Regions from separate parts of the Lysinibacillus irui genome, predicted to be linked through region 2. Evidence: riboswitches for the same ligand, from Rfam matches in the RefSeq annotation. Region 2 holds a riboswitch; the other holds the start of a gene.

Region 1 (5,639 bases), 1.9 Mb from region 2:
AGAACATGAGCAATTTCTTTTTTATCGTAATACCCCATATATTCGCAATGCAGTTCTAAGGTCTCCTTAGCCGTCAATTTTTCATAGAAAATAGGATACTCAATAATCGTTCCCATTCTTTTTAGTACTTCATAGGATCGATCCGTCAGCTTTTCGCCAAATATTTCTACATCCCCGCTTGTTGGCTTCGTCAGATTTGTTAGCATCTTCATGACAGTGGTTTTACCTGCACCATTTGGACCTAAAAATCCATAAATCTCTCCCTTTTTGACGTTCATATTGACAGTGGATACCACTTCTTTACCATCGTACACTTTCGTAAGCTGATTTGTTTTTACAATGTATGTCATGTAAATCTCTCCCTCAATTGTGGCTAGTTTCATTATAAAAAATGAACCTCTCTAATTAATTACTTGATTCTTACAAATTTCTTAAGAGCAAAATAAAAGCCTGTAAAGCATTGAAAGCTCTACAGGCAGTGTGAATTCAATACATCATTCGTTTTAAAGCAATTGTAAAAATGGTCTTTTTATAAGGAATACTTGATAGCTGGATGGAACCATCCATTATTTCCACAAGACGCTTTGTAATGGTTAGACCTAGGCCGCTTCCCTGGAAGGATTTATTTCGAGAGTCTTCTAGTGTATACATTCTTTCAAAAACAGTATCGATATGATATTCATCAATGCCCTTGCCTTGATCCCACACATCAATATAAATGTTTGTCTCATCATTTCTTACGGTTAAGCCAATCACATTGCCATCCGCTCCATAAGCTATAGCATTTGATAATAGATTGTTTAAAACTCTATCTAACGCTTCTTCATTACCAAGGGCATACATAGGAAGTTCGGGGATTGAAATATTGATATTTAATCCCACCGATGTGACCATATCGTAAAAGGATAAAATATTTTTTCGGCATATTTCACAAATATTGATTTTCGTGATTGGATAATTTGCATCTCCTGCCTCTAATTTTGCCAGATCAAAAAATGTATGAATGATTTTTAATACTTCTAACGTTTTAGCATGAACACCAGTGAGTAATCGCTGTCGCTCTTCCTCACTAATTGAACTTTGAAGCTGAAGTATTTCAATATAGCCTAATACAACTGTTAAAGGTGTTTTAAGATCATGTGAAATATTTGCCAACATCTTTTTCATTGAATCTTCCATTTTTCGATGTGTAGCAAGAACCTTTTGCTTGTCATCCAATAAGGCATTTATTGTAATCAGTAATTGCTGAATTTCTGGATTTGTCGTAGCAACTAAAACCTTTTCATTAGTTGGTTTATTAACAATTGCTTGTATTTTTTCATGCATGTATTGGATTGTATCATCTTGTTCTTTTTTTACTTTTCTTTGATAAAGAATAATACCCGCCAGCAACAAAATAATTAGTAATAGACATAACGTCATATTTTATCCCTCAAACTTATAGCCAATTCCCCACAGCGTTTTTATATAATGAGGATTAGACGGATCATCTTCAATTTTTTCGCGAAGTCTTCTTATATGTACATTAATAATATTTTCATCACCGTAGTAAGTATCTTTCCATATTGTCTGATAAATTTGCTCCTTAGTAAAAACTCGCTGGCGATTTGTTACAAGCAATTTTAAAATGGCAAATTCCTTAGATGTTAGTTTCACTTCTTGCCCATCTTTATCTACAGAAAAGTTAATCATATTTATCGTTAAATTATCGATCACTACTACATCTTGTTTGTTATCCACTTGACTAGAATATTTGGTTGCTCGTCTAATAACGGCTTTTACGCGAGCAGAAAACTCTAGCATAGAAAATGGTTTAGCAATATAATCATCTGCACCTAAGCCTAACCCTAAAGCTTTATCTACATCACTATCCTTTGCTGACATAATGATGATAGGAAGCGCTGCTTGTTCTCGAATTATTTTTAGTACTTCTAATCCATTAAGTTTAGGAATCATAATATCTAAGATAACTAAATCAAATGAATGGTTTAAACAATACTGTAATGCCTCTTCTCCATTCTTTGCAGTTGTAACACCGAAGCCTTCCAATAGTAAAAAGTTTTCTACCATTTCACGAATAGCCTCATCATCTTCAACTAGTAAAATATGTTTTTGCATTTTCATGCACCTCTTCCTAACTAAAAAGCCATTAGTATGACTTTCCACATCTATAGTATATTACCATATATATGATATAGATTAAGAAATAAATTTAACGCCCAAATATAAAAAAGCCGTCCTATCAACCGTCATACAACGGTATACAGAACAGCTTTTCTATTTAATCCTCCACTTTTAAATCACACTCATTAAGTGGAAGCATTTTTGTTTTATGTTTAATTTTATAGCCTAACCATAATAGTAAGAAAAATGGAATTCCAATATAAGAAACTAGAATACCGTACCAATCGATTTTGTCTCCTGTAAAGGCTGTGTAATTTTGTCCAATGACCACAATCATACAAACTGTAAAGGCGAATAGTGGTCCGAATGGATACAATTTTGCTTTATAAGGTAATAGCTTTGGATCTAAGCCCTGTGCGTCGAATGCACGACGGAAACGATAATGACTAAATGCAATGCCAAGCCATGCAATAAAGCCAGACATTCCAGAGGCATTTAATAGCCAGATATACACCACACCGTCACCGAAAAATGACGCTAAAAATGCTAAACAGCCTACAGCTAATGTTGCTAGTAGCGCGTAAATTGGAATACCACGGCGACTAAGCTTTGTAAAGATTTTAGGCGCATGACCATCCACCGCTAATTGCCATAACATACGAGATGATGCATAAAGCCCTGAGTTACCTGCTGATAGCATAGCCGTTAAAATAATAGCGTTCATTAACGACGCAGCAAAGGCGATACCTAAGCGATCAAACACTAATGTAAATGGTGATACTGCAATATCTTCTGATAATAGGCGCTCATCTGTGAAAGGAATCAGCATTCCTATTGCACCAATTGCTAAAATATAGAATAAAAGAATACGCCAGAATACGGATTTTACAGCTTTCGGAATATTTTTACCTGGATCATCAGTTTCACCAGCTGTTATACCTAGAAGCTCTGTTCCTTGGAATGAAAACCCTGCAGCCAGGAAAATACCAAAGGTAGCAAGGAAGCCCCCATGGAATGGCCCATCACTAATAAAGAAATTTGTGAAGCCTACAGGTGCCTGACCACCTAAAATACCAAAAATCATTAATAAACTAATAATAATAAAAACAATGACCGTTGCTACTTTAATCATAGCAAACCAATATTCACTTTCACCATAGCTCTTTACAGAAAGTAAATTAAACGTTAGCACAACAGCAATAAATAATACTGTCCAAAGTGCTGATGAGCTATCTGGGAACCAATATTTCATTATTAAAGACACTGCTGCAATTTCTGCTGCAATCGTAATTGCCCAGTTATACCAATAGTTCCAACCTAAAGCGAAGCCTAGTGCTGGATCTACGAATTTTGTTGCATACGTACTAAATGAACCTGATGATGGCATATAAGCAGCCATCTCTCCTAAGCTCGTCATTAGGAAGTACACCATAACACCAATTAAGGCATAGGCAAGCAATGCGCCTCCTGGCCCTGCTTGTGCAATGGCACCACCACTAGCTAAAAATAGCCCCGTACCAATTGTACCGCCTAAAGAAATCATTGTAATATGACGGCTTTTTAATTCTTTTTTCAGCTTTGGTTCGTTATGACCGAGCTGATTTACTTTTATTTCACTCACGATATAGCTTCCTTCCTATTTATGAGGCAAAAAAATGCCATCACATGAACAATGTGATGGCTAAGTTAATCCTCAGTTTTTCCTAAATGATAGCTCAACACGTTGTACAAACGTGACAGTTCTGTTCCTTTCGGAGACAGCCCCAGCATGAGGTTTTCAAGTCCCCTCACACTTCGGCAATATTTCCTTTCAGCTAATCTCATCAATGCTTGTCATTTCAATTAGCATACTTATAAATATCGCGACCTCTACCTCAATACAAACATGAGGCATATAATTATTAAATTTATGATGATTATTATACTAACATAAGACCATAGACATTTCAACAACACGGAAAATGTTCTGTATTTTATGAATCTTCTACTATTTTTAATAGTGTGATAAAGTGTTATAGTAGTTCAATTAGAATGGTTAATAACAGGGGGGAGTTATTTTGACTACAAATGATCATTCCGCTAGTTATCCAAGTAAAAAAATTAGCTGGAAAGGAACAACATTACTTTTAGTCTTTGGGGTTATTTTTATTGCCTCTACATTACGAATGCCATTAACTGTTGTTGGTCCAATCATATCCTTTATCCGTGATGATCTTGGTATCTCTAATGTATTAGCAGGCTTTCTAACAACTATTCCATTGCTTGCTTTTGCCATCATATCGCCTTTTGCACCTATCGTAGCACGTAAACTAGGGCTTGAGCTTACTTTATTTTTATCCACTATTCTATTGGCCTTAGGGATAGTTCTACGCTCACTTGGAACAACAGGATTACTTATATTTGGTACTATGCTAATTGGCGTAGCAATATCTTTTGGAAATGTACTCATTCCAGGATTACTAAAATTGAAATTTCCATACCATGTAGGCTTACTGATGGCCTTCTTCACCATGTCCATGAATTTAACTGCTGGCCTTGGCGCAGGTATTAGCTATCCAATAGCTAATTCATCATTAGGCTGGCAAGGGGCTTTGGCCATTGCTCTTGTACTTGTTGTCGTTACGATTTTAATTTGGATACCTCAATTAAAATCAAATAAACCTGAACCAACTACCTCATCTAAAAAGTCAGGTCCACCACTATGGAAATCACCTGTTACGTGGGCCGTCACAGGCGCAATGGGTTTACAGTCTTTATTATTCTACACGACTGCAGCTTGGATTCCAGAAATCTATATTGCCCAAGGATTAGCTCCTGATAAGGCTGGCTGGATGTTTTCTATTATGCAATTCTCTCAAGTTCCAATGGCATTAGCTGTGCCTATTATTGCTAGTAAAATGACTTCACAGCGACCTCTTGTACTGATGTTTACGTCGTTCTATTTAGTAGGCTTTGTTGGTGTTGTAATGGAATGGACAAGCCTTGGAGTACTTTGGATGGTCCTTCTAGGATTAGCAGGTGGTTCTTCATTCGCATTAGCCATGATGTTTTTCACCCTTCGCACCCGTACTGCCTTTGAAGCAGCAGATTTATCAGGCTTTGCACAATCTTTAGGGTATTTATTTGCCGCAATTGGTCCTATTCTTTTTGGCTACTTGCATGATTTATTCGGTGGCTGGGATATTGCTGGCTGGCTTTTTGTAGTTGTGGCAATGGTACTTTTCTTCTGCTCAATGAGAGCTTCTAAAGATGAATATGTCCATTAAATTGGAGCAGATGGGAAATGGCATATGTTTCTCATCTGCTTTTTTATCAACCTATTTATTCAGCTGCTCTAATAACCTTAGCAGTTCCGCAAGACGGTCTGCTGCTTCGTTATTGTGCACTGTAATAGCCGTTAAACTAGGGATAGCCTCTTGTAAGAGTAGATAGCTGAAATAATAATAGCTTAAAAATGCTGTCTGCTCATAGCCCGTCGGCGTTTCTCTTTCCCACTCTTGATCGTCATCCTCTTC
Region 2 (5,639 bases):
CCGTCAAGCAGCGTTATTAGGTACTGAAGGGGTACGTCCACTTGTAGTCGTATCACCAAAATCATTATTACGTCATCCATTAGCAGCCGCTAATGCTGAGCAATTAGCAAATGGTTCATTCCAAGAAGTGATTGAACAACCAGGTTTAGGTGCTAAACCAGAAGCTGTAGAACGCATCGTTTTAGGTACAGGTAAAGTGATGATCGATTTAGCCGATCGCGTGAAAGACGGAGAAGGCTTCGATCACTTACACATTATTCGTGTAGAACAACTTTACCCATTCCCAAAAGAGCAAGTTGCTGGTATTATTGCTAAGTATCCTAATGTGAAAGAAATTGTTTGGGTACAAGAAGAACCTAAAAACCAAGGCTCATGGAATTATGCATTAGAAACATTATATGAACTTTCAGAAGGTAAAAAGCTTCGCTATGTAGGTCGTCCTGCAATGAGCTCAACTTCTGAAGGGGACGCAGATTCTCATAAAGCTGCACAATCGGCATTAATTGAAGAAGCAGTTGCTGAGCCAGTAAAGGTTAAATAATCACATATAAATATTGAAACCGGGCTACTTGCCCTTAAGCGGTAGCCCTTCTATGTGCGTAAGCACGTTAATCAAAGGAGGAAATGAAAGTGGCTGAAATTAAAGTCCCTGAATTAGCAGAATCGATTACAGAAGGTAGTATCGCACAGTGGGTTAAAAAAGTGGGCGATCGCGTTGAAAAAGGTGAATTCATCGTTGAACTTGAAACAGATAAAGTAAACGCTGAAATCATTTCTGAAGAAGCAGGTGTATTAACACAAATTTTAGCTGAAGAAGGCGATACTGTACTAGTTGGTCAAGTTATCGCAGTAGTAGAAGCAGGCGAAGGCGCAGCACCTGCACCAGCAGCGGCTCCAGCTGAAGCAGCTCCAGCTCCAGCAGCACCACAAGCAGCTCCTGCACCAGCGGCAGCAGCTCCAGTAGTAGAAGAAACTTCTGGTGAGCGTGTTATCGCATCTCCAGCAGCACGTCGTCTTGCACGTGAAAAAGGTATTGACCTTGCAGCAGTATCTCCAGTAGATCCACAAGGTCGCGTACGTGTACAAGATGTAGCAGCACACGGAACTGCACCAGCGGCAGCAGTAGCACCTACACCAGTAGTAACTACAGGTGGCCCAGTTGTATTCACACCAGCAGCTAATTCTGATCGTGTAACAATTGAAAAAATGAGCCGTCGTCGTCAAACAATTGCAAAACGTTTATTAGAAGTTAAACAATCAACAGCTATGTTAACAACATTCAACGAAATTGACATGACAAACATCATGGCACTTCGTAAACGTAAACAAGAAGAGTTTGTGAAAGCAAACGACATCAAACTTGGTTTCATGTCATTCTTCACAAAAGCTGTTGTTGCAGCACTGAAAAAATACCCATACGTAAACGCTCAAATCGTTGGCGATGAAATTCATTTAAATAACTTCTTCGATATCGGTATCGCTGTATCAACTGAAGAAGGTTTAGTAGTACCAGTTGTACGTGATGCAAACAGCAAAAACTTCGCTGAAATCGAAAAAGATATTGCTAACTTAGCGACAAAAGCTCGTGATAAAAAATTAGGCTTAAATGATATGGCTGGTGGATCATTCACAATCACAAACGGTGGTGTATTCGGTTCATTAATGTCAACACCAATTATGAACGGTACTCAAGCTGGTATTTTAGGTATGCATTCTATTGTTAACCGTCCAGTTGCTGTAAATGGGGAAGTTCAAATCCGTCCAATGATGTATGTAGCACTTTCTTACGATCACCGTATCATCGATGGAAAAGATTCAGTAGGATTCTTAAAAACAGTTAAAGAATTAATTGAAAACCCAGAAGATTTATTATTAAATTCATAATACCATTAAACCCTGCGAACAATGTTCAGCAGGGTTTTTTTGTATCTTTTGAAAACCCCTTGCTATGCGAGGGGTTCCAAAGGGCTTCTAGCTATGGACAAGAAAAAAACCCCAGCCGTACAATGAAATCAGGTCTGGTCAACCGACTTCGTACGAAAGGGGCTCCAAATGGATAATAAAAGTTTAGCACACACGACATGGAATTGTAAGTATCACATCGTCTTTGCGCCAAAATATAGAAGGCAGATTATTTATGGAAAAATCAAAGCAGATATAGGTAGAATTCTTCGCCAGTTATGTGAAAGAAAAGGAGTAGAAATCATTGAAGCTACAGCTTGTCCTGATCATATTCATATGTTGGTGAGTATTCCACCAAAAATAAGTGTTTCATCGTTTGTAGGTTATTTGAAAGGGAAGATTAGTTTAATGATATTCGATCGGCATGCGAACCTGAAATACAAATATGGAAATAGGAAGTTTTGGTGTCGCGGATATTATGTAGATACAGTAGGTCGAAACAGAAAAATCATACAGGAATATATAAAAAATCAATTGCAAGAGGATATTCTTGAGGATCAAATGACTATGAAAGAATTCATTGATCCATTTACAGGAGAAGAAATACAAGCAAAAAAGCGAAAATAATAAAACCACTTTAGTGGTAGCGTGAAAACGGAGTGCGGTTGGCGGACCTTTCAGTGTGTCTTTAGACATGGGCCAGTACCCCAGCGTTTCACGCGTAGAGCAAACCACCAGTTAGACTGGTGGTTCTGATTGTGCATAATGAAATCTTTCGACCGATTCTATTTTTGAAAGAGTACTAATGTTATATCGTATAGAGGAGCAAAAAAGAAATAAACACAACTTTTCTCACATAGAAAACATACTCTATAATAAAAATATGTTGTAATTTTCAGAAATATTGACGAAAGCTCAATGATTTAAAATGGATAGAGAACGCATAATAACCTAATATTGTCATTAGTCAGAAAAATGTTAAAATCGTCTTGACGAACATATTAGTTTTATAGTAGTATCTAAATATCAATTAAATAAACAAACCTCACGAATGTTACCAGTGAGGTAGAGGCGCGGTATTTATTAGTTCATTGTTGAGTACAAGCAAGCGAAGACGCAATGAAGAAGGAAATATCGCCGAAGTATAAAAGGAGCTCGTACTTTTATGCTGGGTCTGCAGTGAATAAGTGCAGGACTGTCCTAGTAAATTGATTTCCAGGTTTACTAGGTTGTGCTATCTCGGAAATATGGAAATAATAGTGAGGATTTGGGCAACTGTCATAAAAGGTAAGACCTAAGTTCAATAAACTTAGGTCTTTTTTAGTACAGTTGTCTTATTTTTTTACAGAAAAGGGGAGTTTTTCATGAAAAGAAAATGGTTGTTAGTAATGATCTCTATCATGACAGCAATTGTGCTAGCTGCATGTGGCACTAGCGACAAAAAAGACGGCGGTTCAGGTGATGCTGGCGCGGACAAGGAAGAAGGCGGCGGTGAATTCCGCATTGGAATGGAGGCTGGCTACCCACCATTCAACTGGACACAGCAGGACGATGCTAATGGCGCGGTAAAAATTGCTGATAATGCAGAGTATGCAGGCGGCTATGATGTACAAATGGCGAAAAAAATCGCTGAAGGCTTAGGCAAAGAGCTAGTTATCGTAAAAATGGAATGGGACGGCTTAGTACCAGCGCTACAATCAAACAAAATTGATGCAATCATTGCGGGTATGTCACCAACAGAAGAACGTAAGAAAACAATCGACTTTACTGAAAACTACTACACGTCGGATTTCGTAATGGTGATTAAAAAGGGTAGCAAATATGAAGGGGCAAAATCAATTCAAGATTTCTCTGGTGCAAAAATTACATCCCAATTAAATACATCGAACTACACAGTTATTGATCAAATTAAAGGTGTAGACAAACAAACTGCTATGGAAAGCTTCCCGGCAATGCGTGTCGCTTTAGAGGCTGGCAAAATTGATGGTTATGTAGCAGAACGTCCAGAAGGAATTTCCGCTGCAGCAGCGAACGATAAGTTCACATATGTTGCATTTGAAGAAGGCTTTGATACAGATCTTTCTAACACTTCAATTGCTGTAGGTTTACGCAAAGAAGATGCAAATCGTGAAAAAATTAACGAAATATTAAAAGGTATTACAGAGGACGATCGTCAAGCCATTATGGAAGAAGCGATTAAGAATCAACCAGCAGCACAATAATGACAAGGCACGGACTAGTTGCTGGTCCGTGCATGATCATTTCATCATTATCAAAATGAGAACCTCTCTACATAATGATAATGTCCTAGCGTGACAAATCATAGAATGGTAGAAAGAGCTAGGACACGAAAAAGATAAGCAAGCAACATGACATTGTAAGGAGGAACATCATGAGTCTTGAATGGATAATTTCAATTATTGAAAACAACTGGCAAATGTTTTTACGAGGTGCGTATTATACGTTACTGATTTCGATTATTAGTACAATTATTGGTGCATTCATCGGATTTTTCATCGGAATTATGCATACGATTCCAGTTCGTAAAAAAGGAATAAAATTTTATAGCCTGAAGCTTATTAATTTTATCCTAACATGCTATGTTGAATTTTTCCGTGGTACACCAATGATTGTACAGGCTATGGTTGTCTACTACGGATTAGATATCGCGTTTGGAATTGACATGCATTTTATCACAGCAGGTATTTTAGTCGTTTCTCTTAATACAGGGGCATACATGGCAGAGATTGTGCGTGGTGGGATTGTATCGATTGATAATGGTCAATACGAGGCAGCATCAGCGATTGGGATGAATCACTTCCAAATCATGCTTCACGTAGTCCTGCCGCAAGTAGCACGTAACGTTTTACCAGCAACAGGTAACCAACTAATTATGAATATTAAAGATACAGCCGTATTAAATGTCATCGGCGTAACAGAGTTATTCTTCCAAACAAAATCAATTTCAGGTAACAACTTCCGTTATTTTGAATCGTTCTTTGTCGCATGTGTTCTTTATTTCATTATGACATTTACCGCATCTCGCATCCTTCTATATGTTGAAAAACGTTTGGATGGACCGGATGCCTATCAAAAAGAACAAAAAGAAGCAGTATAGGGGGACGCACAAATGGCAGTCATTAAAATCGAACATTTAAGTAAATCATTTGGACGTAACCAAGTGTTAAAAGATGTGAATTTCCAAGTGGAAAAAGGCGAGGTTGTTTGTTTAATTGGTTCCTCTGGTTCTGGTAAGTCTACACTACTTCGTTGCATAAATTTATTAGAAACACCAAGTGGCGGGCAAATAATTTATCAGGGAGAAGACATCCTAGATGAAAAGCACAATATCCAAGAATATCGTACCCATCTAGGAATGGTATTCCAGCAGTTCAATTTATTTAATAATCATAATGTGTTAAGTAATTGCACAGTCGGCCAAATCAAAGTACTTAAGCGCTCGAAGAAAGAAGCGGAAGAAACAGCGCTGAAATATTTGAAGATCGTAGGTATGGATCAATATGTAAACGCTAAGCCACGTCAGCTTTCAGGCGGACAAAAGCAACGTGTAGCAATTGCTCGAGCACTGTCTATGAATCCCGAAGTAATGCTATTTGATGAACCGACATCAGCACTGGACCCAGAAATGGTAGGAGAGGTGCTGAAGGTTATGCGACAATTAGCAGACGCAGGGAATACAATGTTAATTGTGACACATGAAATGGAGTTTGCAAAAG

The links. Region 2 has a riboswitch for lysine ahead of OU989_RS10755 (transporter substrate-binding domain-containing protein). Riboswitches for the same ligand answer to the same signal wherever they lie in the genome.
Region 1: it holds a riboswitch for lysine, as region 2 does, so the genes downstream of both, OU989_RS01165 (amino acid permease) here and OU989_RS10755 (transporter substrate-binding domain-containing protein) in region 2, are expected to answer to the same signal.

What each region holds. Positions count from the first base shown of each region.
Region 1 is NZ_CP113527.1:225,605-231,243, reverse strand. Features, by position in the region: gene OU989_RS01180 (ABC transporter ATP-binding protein) at 1-350, opposite strand, end outside; gene OU989_RS01175 (sensor histidine kinase) at 487-1,422, opposite strand; gene OU989_RS01170 (response regulator transcription factor) at 1,426-2,118, opposite strand; gene OU989_RS01165 (amino acid permease) at 2,282-3,745, opposite strand; lysine riboswitch at 3,828-4,004, opposite strand; gene OU989_RS01160 (CynX/NimT family MFS transporter) at 4,182-5,390, shown strand; gene OU989_RS01155 (TraB/GumN family protein) at 5,442-5,639, opposite strand, start outside.
Region 2 is NZ_CP113527.1:2,141,390-2,147,028, forward strand. Features, by position in the region: gene OU989_RS10740 (2-oxoglutarate dehydrogenase E1 component) at 1-541, shown strand, start outside; gene odhB (2-oxoglutarate dehydrogenase complex dihydrolipoyllysine-residue succinyltransferase) at 631-1,884, shown strand; gene tnpA (IS200/IS605 family transposase) at 2,053-2,529, shown strand; lysine riboswitch at 2,961-3,147, shown strand; gene OU989_RS10755 (transporter substrate-binding domain-containing protein) at 3,267-4,124, shown strand; gene OU989_RS10760 (amino acid ABC transporter permease) at 4,295-5,020, shown strand; gene OU989_RS10765 (amino acid ABC transporter ATP-binding protein) at 5,033-5,639, shown strand, end outside.